DNA from 4 places in the Marinagarivorans sp. genome. Region 2 is predicted to be linked to each of the others. Evidence: predicted binding sites of a transcription regulator. Region 2 holds the regulator's gene; each other region holds the start of a gene.
What was found. The regulator sigma-54, encoded in region 2, starts transcription at its own class of promoters, with help from an activator protein. The targets are predictions, from matches to a motif close to TGGCACANNNNTTGCNNT.
Positions count from the first base shown of each region.

Region 1: the regulator sigma-54 is predicted to act here: its motif matches at 3,250-3,267, upstream of AC3A8L_RS02950 (chemotaxis protein CheW).
Region 3: the regulator sigma-54 is predicted to act here: its motif matches at 1,808-1,825, upstream of glnA (glutamate--ammonia ligase).
Region 4: the regulator sigma-54 is predicted to act here: its motif matches at 3,101-3,118, upstream of AC3A8L_RS15935 (flagellar hook-length control protein FliK).

Region 1 covers NZ_CEXWTU010000012.1:23,782-28,644, forward strand. Annotated here, with positions in the region: gene AC3A8L_RS02935 (ArsJ-associated glyceraldehyde-3-phosphate dehydrogenase) at 1-974, shown strand, start outside; gene arsJ (organoarsenical effux MFS transporter ArsJ) at 977-2,200, shown strand; gene AC3A8L_RS02945 (DUF2802 domain-containing protein) at 2,279-2,683, opposite strand; gene AC3A8L_RS02950 (chemotaxis protein CheW) at 2,702-3,187, opposite strand; gene AC3A8L_RS02955 (chemotaxis protein CheW) at 3,316-4,515, opposite strand; gene AC3A8L_RS02960 (ParA family protein) at 4,641-4,863, opposite strand, start outside.
Region 2 covers NZ_CEXWTU010000005.1:10,155-15,017, forward strand. Annotated here, with positions in the region: gene lptC (LPS export ABC transporter periplasmic protein LptC) at 1-497, shown strand, start outside; gene lptA (lipopolysaccharide transport periplasmic protein LptA) at 481-1,125, shown strand; gene lptB (LPS export ABC transporter ATP-binding protein) at 1,112-1,837, shown strand; gene AC3A8L_RS01295 (RNA polymerase factor sigma-54) at 2,008-3,540, shown strand; gene AC3A8L_RS01300 (PTS sugar transporter subunit IIA) at 3,576-4,037, shown strand; gene rapZ (RNase adapter RapZ) at 4,178-4,863, shown strand, end outside.
Region 3 covers NZ_CEXWTU010000112.1:5,455-10,317, reverse strand. Annotated here, with positions in the region: gene AC3A8L_RS12600 (hypothetical protein) at 1-187, opposite strand, end outside; gene thiI (tRNA uracil 4-sulfurtransferase ThiI) at 237-1,694, opposite strand; gene glnA (glutamate--ammonia ligase) at 1,955-3,361, shown strand; gene AC3A8L_RS12585 (multicopper oxidase family protein) at 3,741-4,863, shown strand, end outside.
Region 4 covers NZ_CEXWTU010000177.1:576-5,438, forward strand. Annotated here, with positions in the region: gene AC3A8L_RS15915 (phosphoadenylyl-sulfate reductase) at 1-221, opposite strand, end outside; gene AC3A8L_RS15920 (STAS domain-containing protein) at 459-761, shown strand; gene AC3A8L_RS15925 (ATP-binding SpoIIE family protein phosphatase) at 837-2,570, shown strand; gene AC3A8L_RS15930 (Hpt domain-containing protein) at 2,579-2,917, shown strand; gene AC3A8L_RS15935 (flagellar hook-length control protein FliK) at 3,156-4,505, shown strand; gene AC3A8L_RS15940 (flagellar basal body-associated FliL family protein) at 4,681-4,863, shown strand, end outside.

The DNA of each region.
Region 1 (4,863 bases), on a different contig from region 2:
GAATTGGGCGCCTGGTAATGCGCGCGGCATTTGATTGGCCAGAAGTGAGTTTCATCCGTATTAACGATGTCGCTGGTGACGCAAAAACACTTGCGCACTTACTCAATTACGACTCCGTCCACGGCAAATGGCAGCACGATGCCAGCGCCGAAGGCTGCGAGATGTCGATTGGGCAGCACCGCATTAACTGCTCACAAAACACTGCTATCGACGATACCGATTGGTCAGATTGTGATTTAGTGATTGAAGCCAGTGGCGTGATGCGACAAAAAAGCCTGCTCGAAGCCTATACCAAACAAGGTGTTAAGCGCGTGGTGGTCACTGCACCGGTTAAAGAAGCGGGTATTTTGAATGCGGTAATGGGCGTAAACCACAGCCTTTTTAATCCAGCAGAACATACCATTGTTACCGCAGCCTCTTGCACCACAAACTGCTTAGCGCCTGTGGTTAAAGTTATTCACGAAAAACTCGGAATTGTGCATGGCTGTATGACGACAATTCACGACCTCACCAATACTCAAACTATTATCGACGCGCCCCATAAAGATTTACGCCGCGCACGCGCTTGCGGCATGAGCCTAATCCCCACAACAACAGGATCGGCTACCGCCATTACCGAGATATTCCCCGAGCTTAAAGGCAAGCTCAATGGTCACGCCGTGCGCGTTCCACTAGCCAATGCTTCACTCACCGATTGCGTGTTTGAGTTAGCCACCCCAACCACAAGCGAAGCCGTTAACGCTTTATTCGCCGAAGCTGCCGAAGGCGAGCTAAAAGATATTTTAGGCTACGAAGAAAAGCCCTTAGTGAGCATTGATTATCGTACCGATCCACGCTCGGTGATTGTCGATGCGCTATCGACAATGGTGATTAACGATACGCAACTAAAACTGTACTTGTGGTATGACAATGAATGGGGCTACGCAAACCGCACCGCCGAACTGGCGCGATTTGTCGGCATGCACGACCAATAACGATGCCTTTAATTTCAAGTACTTTGCGCCCCAACTTATCGGCACTGCAACAATATGGCGTTATAACCGCCAATTATTGGAGCTTTACTTTAACGGATGGCGCTTTGCGTATGCTGGTGGTGCTGTATTTTCACCAGCTGGGTTACGGCGCCCTCGATATAGCCCTGCTTTTTTTGTTTTATGAGTTTTTTGGCGTTGTCACCAATTTAGTGGGTGGCTGGTTAGGTGCGCGTATTGGCCTGAATAAAACGATGAATATCGGTATTGGGCTGCAGTTAATCGCACTGACAATGCTACTAGCACCTACCCCATGGCTGAGCATTGCCTGGGTGATGGCAGCGCAAGCGCTATCGGGTATCGCTAAAGACCTTAATAAAATGAGCGCTAAGAGCGCCATCAAACAATTAGTACCGCACAAAGCACAAGGCGCACTGTTTAAATGGGTGGCCATTCTTACCGGCTCAAAAAATGCGCTCAAGGGAGTCGGTTTTTTTGTCGGGGCCATGCTACTCAGTATATGGGGCTTCGCCGGTGCCATAATGTGCATGCTTGTTTTATTGGCCTGCACGCTATTATGCAGCTTAGTGCTACTGAATAAAAACCTAGGGCAAAGTCAACAAAAAACAAAGTTCTCACAATTGTTTTCCAAATCATCAGCCATTAATGCTTTATCGCTCTCACGTTTGTTTTTGTTTGCCTCGCGGGACGTTTGGTTTGTGGTCGCATTGCCCGTATTTTTAAGCCAATACTGGTCTTGGAGCCCCGCCATGGTCGGTGGTTTTTTTGCGGCCTGGATTATTGCCTATGGTTTTATTCAAACGCTAACACCCGCCATCACCCGAAGAAAACTCCCTAACGGCAAGCTCTGCGCACAATGGGCATTTGCACTCACGACAATCCCAGCAGCACTGACATTAGTGGTAGCCGACGCCAGCGCTAGCGATGTTTTATTTAGTTTAGTTTTTATTGCGGGGCTATTTATTTTTGGCGCAGTATTCGCGGTAAATTCATCCATGCACTCCTACCTCATTGTGCGCTTGGCAACACACGATGGTACATCATTAGATGTCGGGTTTTATTATATGGCCAATGCCGCTGGACGGTTATTAGGGACTGTACTTTCCGGGGCGGTTTTCCAATGGTGGGGGCTAGAAGCTTGCCTATGGGTATCAAGCGGGTTTTTATTGCTTGCCGCATTTTTCGTTGGCATTGTTAAAACAGAATAATAAGGCAAGTTTTACTCTAGTCATCAAGCCTATAAGAGCCCTTTCAACAATGAATAATGCTCTAAGCTGAATAACACTCTAAGCTTCAGCAGGGTTTTCGGTAAAACCTTGGGCACATAATTTACGCATCAAATGCGCTTCTGAACGTGAAATACCACAAGTGGCAGCGATGGCCTCTTCATCAGCTCCTTCCTCAACCATTTGAGTCGCCTGGGTATACGAAAAGGGTTGTTCAACAATAGGGGCAGGCTTCGGGGTATCAAGCAAAGACTTCAAACGGCGCTCTAAGCGCAGCATACGCTGCCCCATACCGTAGCTGCCCTGCAATGCCAAATGTTGATCTTTTTTAAGCGCTGTGAGCTCAATTGTTAACCGGACATAATCTTGCGTCATCGCACGTAACCGGCGACGCAGCCAAAGCCACAAGCCACTAAAACCAATAACGGTTGCGGCAATAATCATCAGACTTTGAACTGCATTCACGCGAGATCTCCAAGGACGTTAAAAGCCGCCGATAGCGGCCCATTCTTCATCCGAAATTAATTTATCCAACTCAATAAGTATTAGAAGTTCGTTGTTTTTATGGCAAACGCCCTGAATAAACTTCGCGCTTTCTTCGTTACCTACGTTAGGCGCTGTTTCTATTTCAGACTGCTTTAAATAAACCACTTCCGCTACGCTATCAACCAAAATACCCACAACATTTTTCTCGGCCTCGATAATCACAATACGGGTATTGTCTGTCAGCTCGCCAGGCGTGAGACCAAAGCGATTACGGGTATCAATAACTGTAACCACATTACCCCGTAAATTAATAATGCCAATCACGTAATGAGGTGCGCCAGGCACCGGGGCAATCTCGGTATAACGCAAGACTTCTTGCACCTGCATCACATTCACACCGTAGGTTTCCCCTGCGAGGTGAAACGTCACCCATTGCAATACGGGGTCTTCACTGGCTTTCGATTTTGTTAGTTGCGCCGTCATGTACCACATCCTCAAGCAAAGAAGCTGTCAATATTAAATCGTTACTTCTTCAACTATAGACGACAGCAGCATCTGTGCCAGTCGCTATTGGACAACTTAATCACCTATTGAAGAACGGGGGGCGCCGGCTAGCGAGCAAGTAGCTTTAATAATGCCGGTGTATCAATCAAAACACACATGTGCTGCTTAATAGCCCCCGCTAGCCAAGGGTTTGCATCACTTAATGGGCGCCACTGTACGTCACATGCCGAAATAGAGATGGGATTTGCAACACTATCAACAGCAAACGCCCATTGACTATCCGCTAATGCCAACAGATGTAAATCGGCGTCAGTATTCAAACGATTCGGCCTTTCCGGCATAAAAAAAGCACCGGCATCGATGACTTTTAACTGACCCTGCATCAAAGGTTTAACGCCAATGACCCACGAAGGTAGGCTCGGCAATTGATTTAACGGTTTAGTTTGTAAATAAATGTGGCCCAACGCGATTAAGGGAATCGCCAAAGTCACACCTCGCGAACTAAATAGTAATGCCTCAAATGTTTCTTGCCCCCAATCCGGTAATTGATTATTCCAATGCTCACGATAATTAAACACCACTTGCGGTTGAGTTTGCGGGCCATCAACATTGTCATTTATTGGCTCAACTTCAGGCAAAGGCTCTTGACCAATGAGACCCTCAACAACTTCCGTTTCGAGTAAATTCTCCTCAATCATAGCAGGGGCCGAATCTACAGCGTCAGAGACCTCTTCGAGCGCCAAAATATCGGGGGTATTCTGTTGCTCCGTAAACACAGCTGGAGCAATTAACAACTTTTGATCAAGTAGCTTTTGCAGTCCTTTTTTTTGCTCCTGACTTAAAGGGATATCACTCGGAACTTGTTCGACCATCAACCGCTGAATCACTCTTGACTGCTTTGCAGGCGCAGGTTCAAAAGACGGTAGCGCAACGGGAGGTTCTAATGATTTGGCAGCGGTATTTTCAACAATAGAAGGGCTAGTGCGGTTTTCCCACTCCTCATGCTGAGCCTCTTCGATAACGTATTCGGCAGGAGGGGTATCACTACTGTCGACAACGGTCTCGGGAACAGCAAGTTCAGATACTGCATCGCAAGCATCTTTGCTAACCAGCTCCTCGGCGCCTAAAACCTTACCCCCTAAAACCTCAGAATCTAAAACCTCAGAATCTATAATTTCAGAACCTAAACCCTCGTCATCTGAGCTTTCAACACCGGCAAACATGCTCGACATATAATCTTGCAGTGCATCATTCCCAAGCGGATCGCCACTATAATTATTGTCGTGCTCGGAAGGTGTTGTGGCCATAAGCTTTATACATCTCGCATTAGGGTCGAAGAAACAATCAGTTTCTGGCCTACGTATTCAGGCTGAATAGTTACATTTTATTAAGAGTATAGTTCGGTGGCATCAAAATAAACTGACAGTCATCGTTAATGAGCCGTTTTTTGCAGCTCGCCCCCAGTCAGTACTCGATGGTCTATCAACTGCCGGTACAACTGCTGATAGCATGCAACAGCCGCACTCGATGGCGCGAATAGATTAGGCGGCACGCCCGCTTTGCTCGCGTCACGCACACGGGTATCAATAACAATTTTTCCCTGCCACACTTGATCGCCATACTCATTACGCAACACACGTAAACTTTGAACGCTG
Region 2 (4,863 bases):
CAAAGGTAGAATCTCCTTTCGAGCGTTTTCCGTATGCCGTATTGCATGACGCTCGCACCAGTCATTTTGATGAAACCGGTAAACTCAGCTATGAGTTTGATGCCGTGACGCTCAAGCATTTTCGCGCCGATACACAAAGCACCTCCGACGAAGATTACATGCTTATTACTGCCCCTAAACTGACACTATATGGCGAACCAAACCCTTGGTTTGTCACCGCCAAGCAAGGGAAAATTATGGCCCACGGCGAAAAATTAACGCTATGGGATGACGTAGAAGTCTGGCAAACCGATAACAATGATACGACAATCACCACAAAGCTCAGCACCGAAAGTATCGATATATTCCCTCACCAAAAACGCATCAGTACTGATGCTCACGTTCACATCGAAAGCGCTAACGGCACCATTAATGCCGACGGACTCGAAGTTGATATGATTTCACAACGCATCAAGTTACTAGCCAACGTGCGAGGACAACATGAACCTATTCAGTAGAATTGTCGCAGCAGCTTTGCTATGCACCTGCGCCAACGCCATCGCACTGCAAAGTGATCGCAGCCAACCGATCACCATCGACGCCGATAGCGCAGAACGTGATGAGATAGCCGGCACCACAACCTACTCCGGAAAAGTAGAAATGGCGCAAGGCTCCATGCGCATCAACGCCGACGAAATTGTTATCTATAACACCAAAGACAAAGTCACGAAAATAATTGCAAAAGGTAAGCCTGCGGCCTATCAACAACAGCCCAGCGATAAAGCCGGCAAAGTCGTTGCTAAAGCCAACATCCTCGAATACCGCATCGATCAAGAAACGCTGCGTTTACTCGAAGGTGCATCACTTCAACAAGAAGGCACCAGCTTGTCCGGCACAACAATTGAGTACGATGTGCGAAAATCCGTTGTTAAAGCCGACAGCAACAACAAAGAGAGTGGCCGCGTACGCATGGTAATTCCTCCTAAGGCATTGCGCAGCGAAGTACCCGACAGCCCCTCAAAAGAAGAAGGCTCTCCAGATGACACATTCAGCACAGAGCCTGCACAAGTCGATAGTAATATAGACGTACCAACAACGCCCGAAGATCAAACCGCAGTAACAGGAATTGACAATGGCCACTCTTGAGGCAAAAAACCTCGCCAAAAGCTACGGTGCGCGGAAAATTGTTTTAGACGTATCCATGAGTGTAAACACCCATCAAATTGTGGGATTACTCGGGCCTAATGGCGCCGGTAAAACAACATGCTTTTACATGATTGCCGGTATAGTCCGCGCTGACCATGGGCAAGTTTTTATCGATGGGAAAGATGTCAGTCGTAAACCCATGCACGAACGCGCAAGACTCGGGCTGGGCTACCTCCCCCAAGAGGCCTCTGTCTTCAGGAAGTTAACCGTTACAGAGAACCTGCTGGCCATCTTAGAAACCCGCAAAGACCTCAAACGCAAAGACCGCATTAGCGAAGCCAATAAGCTTTTACAAGAATTTCATATCGAGCACATCAAAGATAGTCTGGGCATGGCCTTATCCGGCGGTGAGCGCCGCCGGGTTGAAATTGCCCGCTCCTTAGCAGCTGATCCCAAATTCATCCTGCTTGATGAACCTTTCGCCGGCGTAGACCCCATTTCAGTTTCCGACATTAAACAGATTGTGTCGCACCTCCGTGATCGCGGTATAGGCGTGCTGATTACCGACCACAATGTGCGCGAAACCCTGGATATTTGCGAACAGGCCTACATTGTGGGCGAAGGCCACATTATTGCTTCAGGGTCGCCAAACACCGTATTAGAAAACGAGAAAGTTAAAGAAGTCTACCTTGGGCAAGACTTCAAGCTCTAACTTACGATCTATTAGACGATTTGAGCGCTAGCACGCAACCGTTAGATTTTTTAGATATGGCCTGAAGTTTGCTTTTACTGGTCATTGCAGTACATCGCTGGGATGACTACAATCACATTAAGACGCTCTCAATGTGTGCAGCGCAAAAAACTTGATGGATTTACTCTTCGATGAAGCAATCTTTGCAACTCAAACTCGGCACTCAGCTGACCATGACGCCTCAGCTGCAACAGGCGATACGTCTATTGCAACTTTCGACACTCGATCTGCAAAACGAAATTCAAGAAGCCCTTGAAAACAACCCGATGTTGGAAGTCACAGAAGACAGTGGCGCCAGTGAGGGAAGTAAAGGGGTCGATGGCGAGCAGGCAAGTAATGCCCAGTCAGAATTACCCGCAGACGTTGAAACTCCCATAAAAGCCGCTGAAGTAAGCCCCGAGAACACCAACGAGGCCAACGAGGCAACAGCCAGCGATGACTGGAGCGAAAACATCCCTACCGACTTAGCCGTAGATACCAGCTGGGATGACCTCTACCAAAGTGGCCCCAGTGGTAGCGGGTTATCCCGTCCCGAAAATGAAGATTTCGACTACGACTCGCGCAATGCCAGCGCCGAAACCCTACAAGATCACTTAATGTGGCAACTTAATCTCACCCCCATGAGCGATACCGATCGTGAAATCGCCACGGCGGTTATTGATGCCGTAGAGCCTTCAGGCATGTTAAGCCAAACGATGGACGATATTTTTGAAGGTATGCAAAAAATATTTCCGGATCTAGAGGAAGACGAAGTCGCCGCCGTGCTTCGCCGCGTTCAACAGTTCGACCCGCCGGGCGTTGCCAGCCGAAATATCAGCGAGTGCCTGTATTTACAATTGCTGCAGTTGCCTGAATCGACGCCTGGTTTTGCTACGGCTAAAGCTTTAGTCGCCGACTACCTTCCGCTACTCGGCAGTCGCGACTTCAAACAATTAATGCGCAAGCTCAAGGTCAAAGAACCCGAGCTTCAATCCGCCATTGCGCTGATTCAAAGCCTAAACCCAAAGCCCGGCGACTTCATCAACGACTCCAGTACAGAATATGTTGTACCGGATGTGTTTGTCAGCAAAGTTAAGAATCGCTGGCAAGTTCAGCTTAACCCCGACATTGCACCCAAATTAAAAATTAATTCGGATTACGCATCCTTAGTAAAACGTGCCGACAGCAGCACTGACAACACCTATTTAAAAGATAACTTGCAAGAAGCTCGCTGGTTTCTAAAAAGCCTACAAAGCCGTAATGAGACACTCTTAAAAGTTGCGACGTGCATTGTCGAACGTCAGCAAGGGTTTCTGGAACATGGCGCTGAAGGCATGAAGCCCATGGTTTTACACGATGTCGCTGAAATGGTAGAAATGCACGAATCCACTATTTCTCGCGTCACCACCCAAAAATACATGCACACCCCACAGGGTATTTTTGAGCTGAAATACTTTTTCTCAAGCCATGTAGCAACAGAATCTGGTGGTGAATGCTCTTCCACGGCTATTCGCGCCATCATCAAAAAATTGATTGCCGCGGAAAACACAAGAAAACCCCTTAGCGACTCTAAAATTACAGAATTACTGGCCGATCAAGGCATCATGGTTGCTCGCCGGACGATTGCAAAATACCGCGAGTCATTACAAATTCCACCCTCGAATGAGCGCAAGCAACTAGTATAATAGTTGGCTTTTAATACGATAAGGCTGAGTTACCTATGCCACTAGAAAAAATGCTATCGGCTAACCGCGTATTATGCGGCACCGAATGCACCAGTAAGAAGCGCGCACTTGAAACGCTGGCCGATTTAATCACCAGTAGCGTACCTTCACTAAACGCCAATGATTTATTTCAGCAATTGATAACCCGAGAAAGACTCGGCTCAACAGGTATTGGTGAAGGTATTGCCATCCCTCACTGCCGATTTGCAACAGGGGGCGTTTCCGTTTGCGCAGTAATGACACTGCAAAACCCTATTGATTTTGATTCAATAGACAACACACCTGTCGACTTAATATTTGCAATGCTCGTTCCTGAAGATGCTGACAATGATCATTTACAAAATTTAGCCGCATTAGCAGAGGCACTACAAGGCAAAGGTTACGCTGAAGCCTTACGTAAAGCAGACAGCAACAATGCACTTTTCACAGCTGCGCTTGTGCCATTTAAAGAAAGTTAAGGCCAAAAGAAAACCCGTTGCAATACGACGTTTGCAATATAACGGTCGTAATAAAACCCTACACTGCAGACTCACAATACAATAATTCAGAACTGCAGTATCAACATTCATTTTTAGCGTCTTTACATTAGGAGATTACCATGCAATTTGTTGTTGTTAGCGGGCGTTCGGGCTCAGGCAAATCAACAGCGCTGCAGTTACTCGAAGACTGCGGCTACACCTGCATTGATAATCTCCCCGTCAGCTTACTTCCCGCACTGATCACGCAAATGAAAAACGCCGATAGCGGAAAATTACTTTTAGCTGTTGGGATTGATGCCCGCAATATTGGCGGAGACTTAAGCCGATACCCCAGTATTATCGAAGCCTGCCAACTCGAAGCCTCACAGTTCACAACCATATTTTTAGACGCCAGTAATACAATTTTACTCAAACGCTTTAGCGAAACACGCCGTAAACACCCATTATCCAATGACAAAACCGGCTTACAGCAAGCGATTAATAGTGAACGCGCCATTTTAGAGCCCGTTGCTGCATTAGCCGATATCACACTCGATACCAGCACCCTAACCCTGCACGAACTACGCAGCGTTATTCGCAAGAAAGTGGTCGGCGAAGATAGCAAAAGTGCCGCCCTGAGCTTTGAATCGTTTGGCTTTAAGTACGGCATGCCCGTAGACGCCGACTTTGTTTTTGATGTGCGCTGCCTACCGAACCCCTTTTGGAAACCCGAGCTGCGCGGTTTCACCGGGCTAGATGAACCCGTACAAACGTTCCTTGCCGAGCAACCTGAAGTCATGGCGATGGCCGACGACATTGCAGCCTT
Region 3 (4,863 bases), on a different contig from region 2:
CATAGCGCTGCCGAGTGAAGGATTCACACTCCAACAAAGCATCGGTAAAGGTAACATTGCGATACCCCTTACTCCCCACCATAAAGTGCTGCATATAGAACCACGACGCAATAGCCACACAGAGAATCAGCAGCGCCATCACTAGTGCGGTACGTATGTTCTGATTAGCTTTTTGCTCTCGAGCCATATGCGCCTTTCAACTAGGATAGGAGGCGCCCAGCAAGCAGCTGCCTCAATTATTCCGGACGGTACACCGCAACATTACGATGATTTTCATCCTTCAAATAGGATGCGTGCAGCTCGCTCATAACCCCTCGATCACAGAAAAGTAAGTAGCGCTTAGTTGCGTCCAACTTAGTGTAAGCCTCATTTAAATTATAGAAGGGTATCTCAAGCACCGCCGAATCCAAGACCAGCGGTTTAACCTCAACCTCATCAGGATGGCGAATATCAACTACCACATCACCCTCTTGCGGCTCGGCCACATAATCCACCTGCGACTGCCCCTTCTCCACATCAGCCATAACGGTATCAATTAGCTGCGCTTTAGAATTCTCGAGCGCCTCATCCAATACCGTCATATCCATCGCAGCCTCCGCCTCTTCAACTTTGTACAAGCGAAGGGAAGCAGAAGGCTTAACCGATATCACACCGCAGTACTCTGGAATACTCGCCGCTAACGCTTCAGCGCCGATATGGCGCGCCTCGTCAATAATGTCACCTTTATTCATAAGCGCCAACGGGCGCAAAACCAAGGCATTAGTAGCTTGATCGATACACTTAAGGTTGGTTAGGGTTTGACTCGAAACCTGCGCTACGGCCTCACCGGTAACCAACGCTTCTGCCTTAGCGCGCACCGCAACTTGCTCGGCAGCCCTAAGCATCAAACGCTTCAGCACCACCCCCATGCAAGAAGGGTCGACTTTTTCAAGAATTTCTTTAACGACGCCTTCGAAAGGCACCGTCACAAACTTAACGCGGTGCGACGAACCAAAACGGTGCCAAAGGTAATATGCCATTTCTTTTACGCCCAACTCATGGGCCTTGCCACCTAAGTTAAAGAAGCAGTAGTGCGTCCGCAATCCGCGTTTCATGCAATAATAACTCGCTACCGTAGAGTCAAAACCACCCGAAATTAGCGACAGAACAGCACCTTGCGTCCCGATAGGAAACCCGCCCAACCCCTGATGTTTATCCTCGATCACATACAACACATCACCCCTTAACTCGATATGGACCGTGATATCAGGATTATGTAAATCGACACCCGCCGACTCAAAGTGTTGATTCAGACCTCCACCGACGTAACGCTCCAACTCCACCGAGGTGAAATCTTGAGTACCCGTTCGCTTAGCCCTTACGCAGAATGTATTCCCTTTCAGCTGCGCCCCCCAAATGGAAGCCGTATCTTCGTATGTTTTATGTAAATCTCCGGCCTCAAAAGTCCGCACGCGCGAAAAATTGGCAATACCGGGAATCCCTGCCAACAAACGCGTCATAGCAAGCGCGGTTGCATCATCCTCATAACCTCGGACATTAACATCCAACTTATCCCAGTCCTGCCTTACCCGCGCAGACTCAAATTCTCGGCGTACAATAATCCGAATATTATCAGCCAACTGCCGAGCCATTCGCTTACGAACAGAAGGACTCTTGATAGTTATTTCAGGAAACAAACGAATAATGAAATGCATAAAATCACCAAAATGATGCGTAAAATATAAAATGCACCAAATAGATACACTAAATTTAAGTAAAAAGAGCTCGTCAGCTCGAGTTTCGAGCCTGCCCGGCCAAACGCTTATTATGGCATACAACTTGCCCTTCAACCGCCACCTGTTGTCTCTTGCTAATTGCCCCATAAACACTTAAATTGTGCGGCCGAAAGCCAGTGATAACTCGCCCTGACTTTTTAAAATTACAAAAAACGTTTGGACCATTACGGAGGCCACCAATGTCAGAGAACACTCTGAATCTGATTAAAGAAAACGAAGCCCGCTGGGTAGACATGCGCTTCACCGATACCAAAGGTAAAGAGCAACACGTCACCATTCCTGCATCTGAAGTGGACGATAGCTTCTTTACTGAAGGCAAAATGTTTGACGGTTCTTCTATTGAAGGCTGGAAAACCATTAACGAATCAGACATGATCCTTATGCCTGACGACAATGCCTCTTTAGTTGACCCATTCACCGAAGAGTCTACTGTTATCGTTCGTTGTAACATCGTTGAGCCAACGACTGGCCAAGGTTACGAGCGCGACCCACGTTCTATCGCGAAACGCGCAGAAGAGTACTTGGCTTCTACCGGTATCGGCGACACAGCATTCTTCGGCCCAGAGCCAGAATTTTTCGTCTTTGACGATGTAAAATGGGGCGCTGACATGAGCGGTGCTTTTTACAAAATCAATTCTGAAGAAGCAGCATGGACCAGCGGCCAGAAAGTAGAAGGCGGCAACTTAGGTCACCGTCCTGGCATTAAAGGCGGCTACTTCCCGGTTCCTCCTGTTGATTCATTACACGACATTCGTGGCGCTATGTGTAACGCGATGGAAGCCATGGGCTTAACCATCGAAGTTCACCACCACGAAGTCGCCACTGCTGGCCAATGTGAAATCGGCGTTAACGCCAACACTTTGGTTAAGAAAGCGGATGAAGTTCAGGTACTTAAGTACTGCGTACATAACGTTGCTCACGCCTACGGTAAAACAGCGACCTTTATGCCTAAGCCTTTAGTTGGCGATAACGGTTCTGGTATGCACGTTCACCAGTCAATCACTAAAGACGGCACCAACCAGTTCGCTGGTGATGTTTATGCTGGTCTTTCTGAAATGGCATTGTTCTACGTTGGCGGTGTTATTAAGCACGCAAAAGCATTGAATGCTTTCTGTAATGCTTCGACTAACTCTTACAAGCGTTTAGTTCCTGGCTTCGAAGCCCCCGTTATCTTGGCTTACTCAGCCCGTAACCGCTCTGCTTCTATCCGTATTCCTTACGTGACGTCGCCTAAAGGCAAGCGTATCGAAACTCGCTTCCCTGATTGTACTGCTAACCCTTACTTATGCTTCTCGGCCTTGTTAATGGCTGGCCTTGACGGCATCAAGAACAAGATCCACCCTGGCGATTCAGCGGATAAAGATTTATACGATCTTGAGCCTGAAGAATTGGCAGAATACCCAACAGTTGCCTCATCTTTATCTGAAGCCTTAGACGCTCTTGATAACGATCGTGAGTTCTTGACTGCTGGTGGCGTATTCACCGACGACACTATCGATGCCTATATCGACCTGAAGAAGCAAGATGTAGAAGCGATCAACATGACAACTCACCCACTTGAGTTTGAATTGTACTACAGCGTTTAATCTGCACTTTCGCAGGTAAAACGAAAAGGGCGCCATAACGGCGCCCTTTTTTGTGCCCGCTAGCTTTTGGCTCAACCTCAGGGACAAGGAAATAATATTTCCCCCACTAAGGGGCGTGCATTAAATAACTTCCCGTTTTTGAATTCCTGGGTGCACGCTGCCTTTGTTAAAAATATTTGCAATAGCCGGCTATTACGCCATATTTTCGCCTCGCTAAGCAAGCACCCACAAACGCAAACTCCAGCAACATATTTCGTGCACGCCCCTTAGCCTCTGCCAAAAAAAACGGCAGAACCTCGAATTACTTATTAACCTGCAGCCCACCGTCGACTCAATAATAAAAAATCAATCTACTCACTACAATCATTAGGATTACACTATGTCAGTACACTTTGCCAAACCTCGCCACTTACTGGCGGCAGGGGCACTACTGTGTTTTGCCGCATGCAATGTACATGCACTCGATGCACTTAAACCTTTACCCTTATTACAAGAGCGAGGAGCAACACAGCCCAATACTCTGTCGACAGTAAAGTCCCGCGGGAATAACTTAACTCAAGCCGCTTTTTTACAGGGCATTAAAACAGAGCAAGAAATTGCCTACGACATGCCCATTAGCTACGCCGACGGTACCATTTACAACCCGGCCACAGGTAAACACGACCGCGTAAATTTACGTTCGTATAACAGCCAATTTATAGCACCGACCGTGGTAATGAAGCCCGGCCAAACCGTGCGTTTTAATATTAAAAACCAGTTACCCGCCCAAGGTGACGAGTGCGTCACCGCCGATTCGAATACACCGGCGCCAGATGGCTGCTTTAATGTGACCAACCTGCATTCCCACGGTTTGTGGATATCACCTTCGGGCAACAGCGATAATGTATTAATTTCCATTAACCCCGGCGTTAATTTTGAATACGAATACAATGTACCCAGCGACCACCCCGCCGGTACTTTCTGGTACCACCCGCACCAACACGGCTCGACTGCCATGCAAGTGGCCAGCGGGATGTCCGGCGCGCTAGTCATTAAGGGAAATCGCTACCCATCAAAAACCAGTAATGGCGACCTAGATACTTTATTAAAATCCTTTGAGCCCAAAGCCGGTGTCCATACAGAGGTGAAATTATTACAACAAATTCCTTATGCTTGTTTTGACGAAAGCGGCAATATTAAAACCCAATATGAAACCACACCTGCCGACGGCATTAACCCTTGGGTTTGCGAAGAGGGCGATGTAGGTATTGTAGAAAATTTCTCAGCTCAGGTTGGCAGCCCCACAGCTTGGGGGAACTCTGGCCGCTACACGCTAATCAATGGCCAAGCTCGCCCAGAAATTATCATGAACACCGCCCAAGTTTACCGCTGGCGCATGATCGATGCCGGCTTTAACGAAACCGTCAATTTACGCATTCGAAAAATCGGGGATACTACAAAGCTATTATCTTTTGCCGCCTCTAATCAAGATAAGCAAAGCGAAGTCAACGCTGCGTGTAATG
Region 4 (4,863 bases), on a different contig from region 2:
CGCACCCGGTCTATAAAACTATAGGTTTCTGGGTGTAAACGTCCTGTGTCTAAGGTGAATACGTTGATGTCTGGCCGAATCTTACTGGCGATATCAACAAGAACGACATCCTCGGCACCACTAAAAGAAATGGCAATGTTGTCGTGGGTCTCAAGCGCGTATTTTAATATCTCGCGAGGGCTTTGCTTTTGCAGTGTGGCGTCTAAGTCTATCGCTATCATGGGGTGTGCTCATCGAAAACAAGGTTACGGGTGTTGTAAGGGGGCGCGAAGGATTTGAAATGCCGCGCACTATAACGGCGCCGATCATATCAAAAACTACCGCTCATCCCCAAATTCAACAACTTTGCCAGAGTTCTCGCGCAATTACAGTTTTGGGCTATTCTTGGATTATGGCCGCACAGGCTTTCACAGCGATTATCGCTATTATTAGAATTGGTCTTAAAGGTGGATTTCCCCATGTCAATTAACTCTTCAGTTTCCGGTGATGGAAAAACATTAATGATTGAAGTGGATGGTCGTTTTGATGCCAGCTCACTGGATGAATTTCGTAGTTGTTATGAGGGCGGAAGTGGTCTAGAAGGTTACGAGGTGAATTTACGTAAAGCCGAATATTTGGATAGCTCGGCTTTAGGCATGCTGTTGGTGCTACGAGATTTTGCCGGCGGCGATCGCGCAACGATTACAATTTCCAATTGCTCTCCTGAAGTGAAAAAAATATTTTCGATATCAAGCTTCGAGAAACTTTTTAGCATCCAGTAGGCTGTGGTTTGCCAATAAATTTGCCATAGTCTGATGGCTTGAATTATAAGGGCGACTGCAGGGGAGCAGGTTAAAATGAGCGACAAAAATCATGTCGTGCCAGAAAAGCGCGTGAAAATACTAGTCGCTGAGGATTCCGCCGTAGATCGGATGATCCTTGAGTCTATGCTAAGGAAGGGGGGCTACCACGTTATTATGGCGGAGGATGGTGTTCAAGCCGTCGCCATGTTTGAACAGCACAATCCAGATCTTGTATTTCTTGATGTCTTAATGCCAAATTTAAACGGCATTGAGGCCGCCCGAAAAATAAGGGAAATGTCTGGCGATGTTTTTACTCCGATCGTTTTTCTTACCTCGCTGGCCGATGCCAAATCGCTCGCCACTTGTTTAGAGGCTGGTGGCGATGATTTCCTGTCTAAGCCTTATAATGCGATTATTATTGAGGCTAAAATTAAAGCATTTTACCGCATGCGTGAAATGACTCAGACAATGATTCGGCAGCGTGATCAAATCGAATTAAATAATACCCATTTAATGCAAGAGCAAGAGGTGGCTAAGCAAGTTTTTGACAAGATCACCTTTGCCGGCACCTTAGATTTACCCATTATTAAATACTATATGTCGGCACTGGCCGTGTTTAATGGCGATGTTATTCTTGCAGATTTAAGTCCTACAGGTAGTTTGCTGCTTTTGCTGGGTGACTTTACGGGGCACGGCCTACCAGCAGCCATTGGTTCTATGCCATTGGCTTCTATTTTTCACGGCATGGCGAGAAAAGGTTTCAGTATTGGCGATATTATTCGTGAGGTTAACGGAAAGCTTTACCATACTTTACCTGTAGGCCTCTTTTGTTGTGCGACCGCGGTTGACTTAAGCTTTCATAAAAAACGCGCGCTAATTTGGTCGGGTGGTTTACCCGAGGGTGGAATTTATCGCGCTGACACCAAGCAATTTGATGTGATTCGATCAACTAATTTACCATTAGGTGTACTCTCTAATCGTGAATTTAATCACGTGCCAGCACGCTATGAAATGGCAGAAAAGGATCAACTCTTTTTATGGTCCGACGGTATTATTGAGGCGCGCCAACCGGATGGTGATATGTTTGGTGAAGAGCGTTTAAATGAAATATTATATGCCGGCAGCCCGGTTGAGACTATTTTTGATACCGTATTGGCGCGGGTGCAAAAGCATATTGGCGATAGTGACGGTGATGACGATGTCTCCATTGTTGCGCTGGAAATGCCAAATGAAGAAATCGCCGAAAAGGTTCTTAAAAGTGCACCAAAATCACGGGGCAGCTTAGCCGACTGGGCGATGACGTTAAAGTTAAACACCTCTTCTCTCAAGACTTTTGATCCGTTACCACTTTTGTTGAATGTCATTTCTGAGGTGCCGCACCTTCGGCAAAGTAGCTCGGTACTGTATACGGTGCTGTCTGAGCTGTTTAATAATGCCGTAGAGCATGGTGTTTTAGGCTTATCTTCCCAAATGAAGTCGTCTCCAGAGGGCTTTGCGAACTATTACAAGTCGCGAAAAGAAGGCTTGGATCAATTGAAAGAGGGCTGGGTAACGATTGATTTTGAGCATACGCTGGAGGTTGATGGTGGTCTCCTAACGATTCGCTTTACGGATAGCGGCAAGGGATTTGTTAAGGAGGAGGAGGTAACAAAAACTGAAGAGGGTGACCTTCATCCCAATTATTTCGGCCGCGGATTACAGCTTATTGACTCAATCTGCGAGCGGTTAACAATTAATGTGCCTGGGAATCGCATAGAAGCTGTTTTCCGTTGGAGCACTGATGATTAGGGGGTTCTATGTCGTCTGTAAGTCTAGAAGTATTGGCTGAGCTAAAAGATTTGTTGGATGAGGGTTTTTGTGTCTTGGTGGAAACGTTCATTGTCGATGGGCAATCTCGCATTGACAAGATACAAGAAGCTTTGTTGGTAGGTAATGCGGTTGTCGTGTATGAAGAATCTCATGGGCTTAAAGGTAGCAGCCGAAATGTGGGGGCCAATACACTAGCCGACTATTGTGGCAAGTTAGAGTCTATGGGGCATGCGCAAAACCTTGCCGGTGCAGAGCCAATATTGTCCGCTACGGTTGAAGAGTTTGCCGTTGTCTCTAAAGCGTTACAAGATTTTTCTGCCGCTTAATTGACGCTGGATTTTTTCCTTTCCTATATTCTTGGCTAGTGCCAAGAAACTGACTTTAATCAAGAGGAATAAGTGAATTGTTTCCGCTGAATAGCCACTTTAATCGGCAAAAAAAGTAAGCGTGCCTCAGGGGATCAGCTACTCTCGCTCAAATTATTATCTATTCCTGGTTTAGTCCTTTTTTGGCGTAGTTTCTGCATTCGCAATTGATCAATGAAAGACTTTTGTGTAGGACTGAATGATGACAAATAATACCTCTGCTTTAGCAATACTCGATAAACCTGTTGTGAATAGTGCCCCTAAAAAACCATTGCACAGTAATAGCCATGCCGCTGCGAATAAGCCTGATGGTAGTCGCGATGCGAATGTGCCAAAAGAACATCAAGATGTAACGCCGAAAGATTTTAAAGAAACAATGGCTGGTGCGTCACAAGAAAAAGGGGGGGCGCCATCGTCACGCTTGGCTCACAAGGCAGCAGAAGCTTCAGAGAAGAATGCTGTAAGCGTCGCCAATAGCATTGATAGCTTTGATAACATCATTACTGATACTGCCGATGTTTTGATGGGCGCAACAATACTTCCTAGCGTGGCTGTGACACCGTTAGAGGTGAATCATTTTGGTGTGACTATGGGAGGGGCAGTGTTGGACGGTGAGCCGGGCGAGGGCACGATAAAGCCGGATGCTCCTGATTTTAATACTGCTCCGAGTGCTGAGACGGCTTTACCAATAGTAGTGAATACGGACGTGGCGCTACAAAAGGCCGCAATACCAGAGCTGGCAAGTGCGCCGCTGGTTTCTGCGCTTAAAGGTCAGGGCGAACCGGTTTTGAATGCCAGAATAAAGGTTTCTCAAGAGGCTGCGTTGCCCTCGAGTACTTTGGCCGAAGGCGATACTGCTGTTACCACATCCACATTTGTGACAAAAAAACCATCGTCAGCAACCGTCATTCCTGTAACGAATGGCCAGCTTACACAAGCCATTTCTGATAAATTCACAGCACAAAATTCTCAGGGTTTAACGGCCAAGGTGAGCCCCAGAGAGACAATGATCGGAGAGAAAAGCTTTGCGCATCAAATCAGTGGTGCGGTTAAGGAGGAGCAAGAATCAAAGCCTTCTTTTTCGGTCAATGACCTCAGCTTAAAAACCTCAACCCCTTCGGTTGATCGTGTTTTTGTCTCTGCCAATATTCGTTTTGGGCAGCCTGCGTGGGCGGGTCAAATCGCAGAGCGCTCAGCCAATTTGGCGTCACAAAATATTAAACAAGCTGAAATACAGCTCAACCCTCAGGATATGGGGCCGATTAATATTAAAATATCGATTGCTAATGAGCAGGCAACGGTAACCTTTGCGGCGCAAAATGCAGCGGTAAGAGAGGCATTGGATACGACCATGCAGCGTTTGAAGGAGGCCTTTAACGAAGAAGGCTTAGAGCTAGTGCAGGCTGATGTTACCGATCAGCAAAGCTCAAATAACGGAGACCCTGAAGGTGAATCTGGAAGTGACGGGGTGAGCGACGGTCCTGATAACAGCATTACAGATAAGCATGTTGCCCATATTCCTCAGTCTGCGATCGATCATTTTGTTTAACCTATTATTGTAAAATATTTAAAACCCGATCTTCATAAAGGCTGCATTTAATGCAGCCTTTTTATTGTCTATACAATAATTATCCAATCTAAGTTTGGCATGACGCCATGCTGGCACTTGTTTTGCTCCTTTCTTAATTAAGCGATAAACACCTTAAAAATGACGAGTTTTTGACATGGCAGATGAGGATGAAGCAGGAACGGAAGCGCCGGCAGGCGGCGGTAAAAAGAAGTTAATTCTTCTTGTATTACTCGCATTGTTGTTGGTCGGTGGATCTGTAGGTGGAACTATTTTTGCGTTACAAATGATGTCGCCTCCACCGGAGGCGGCCCCAGTTACTGAGGCCGTAGTTGAGGAA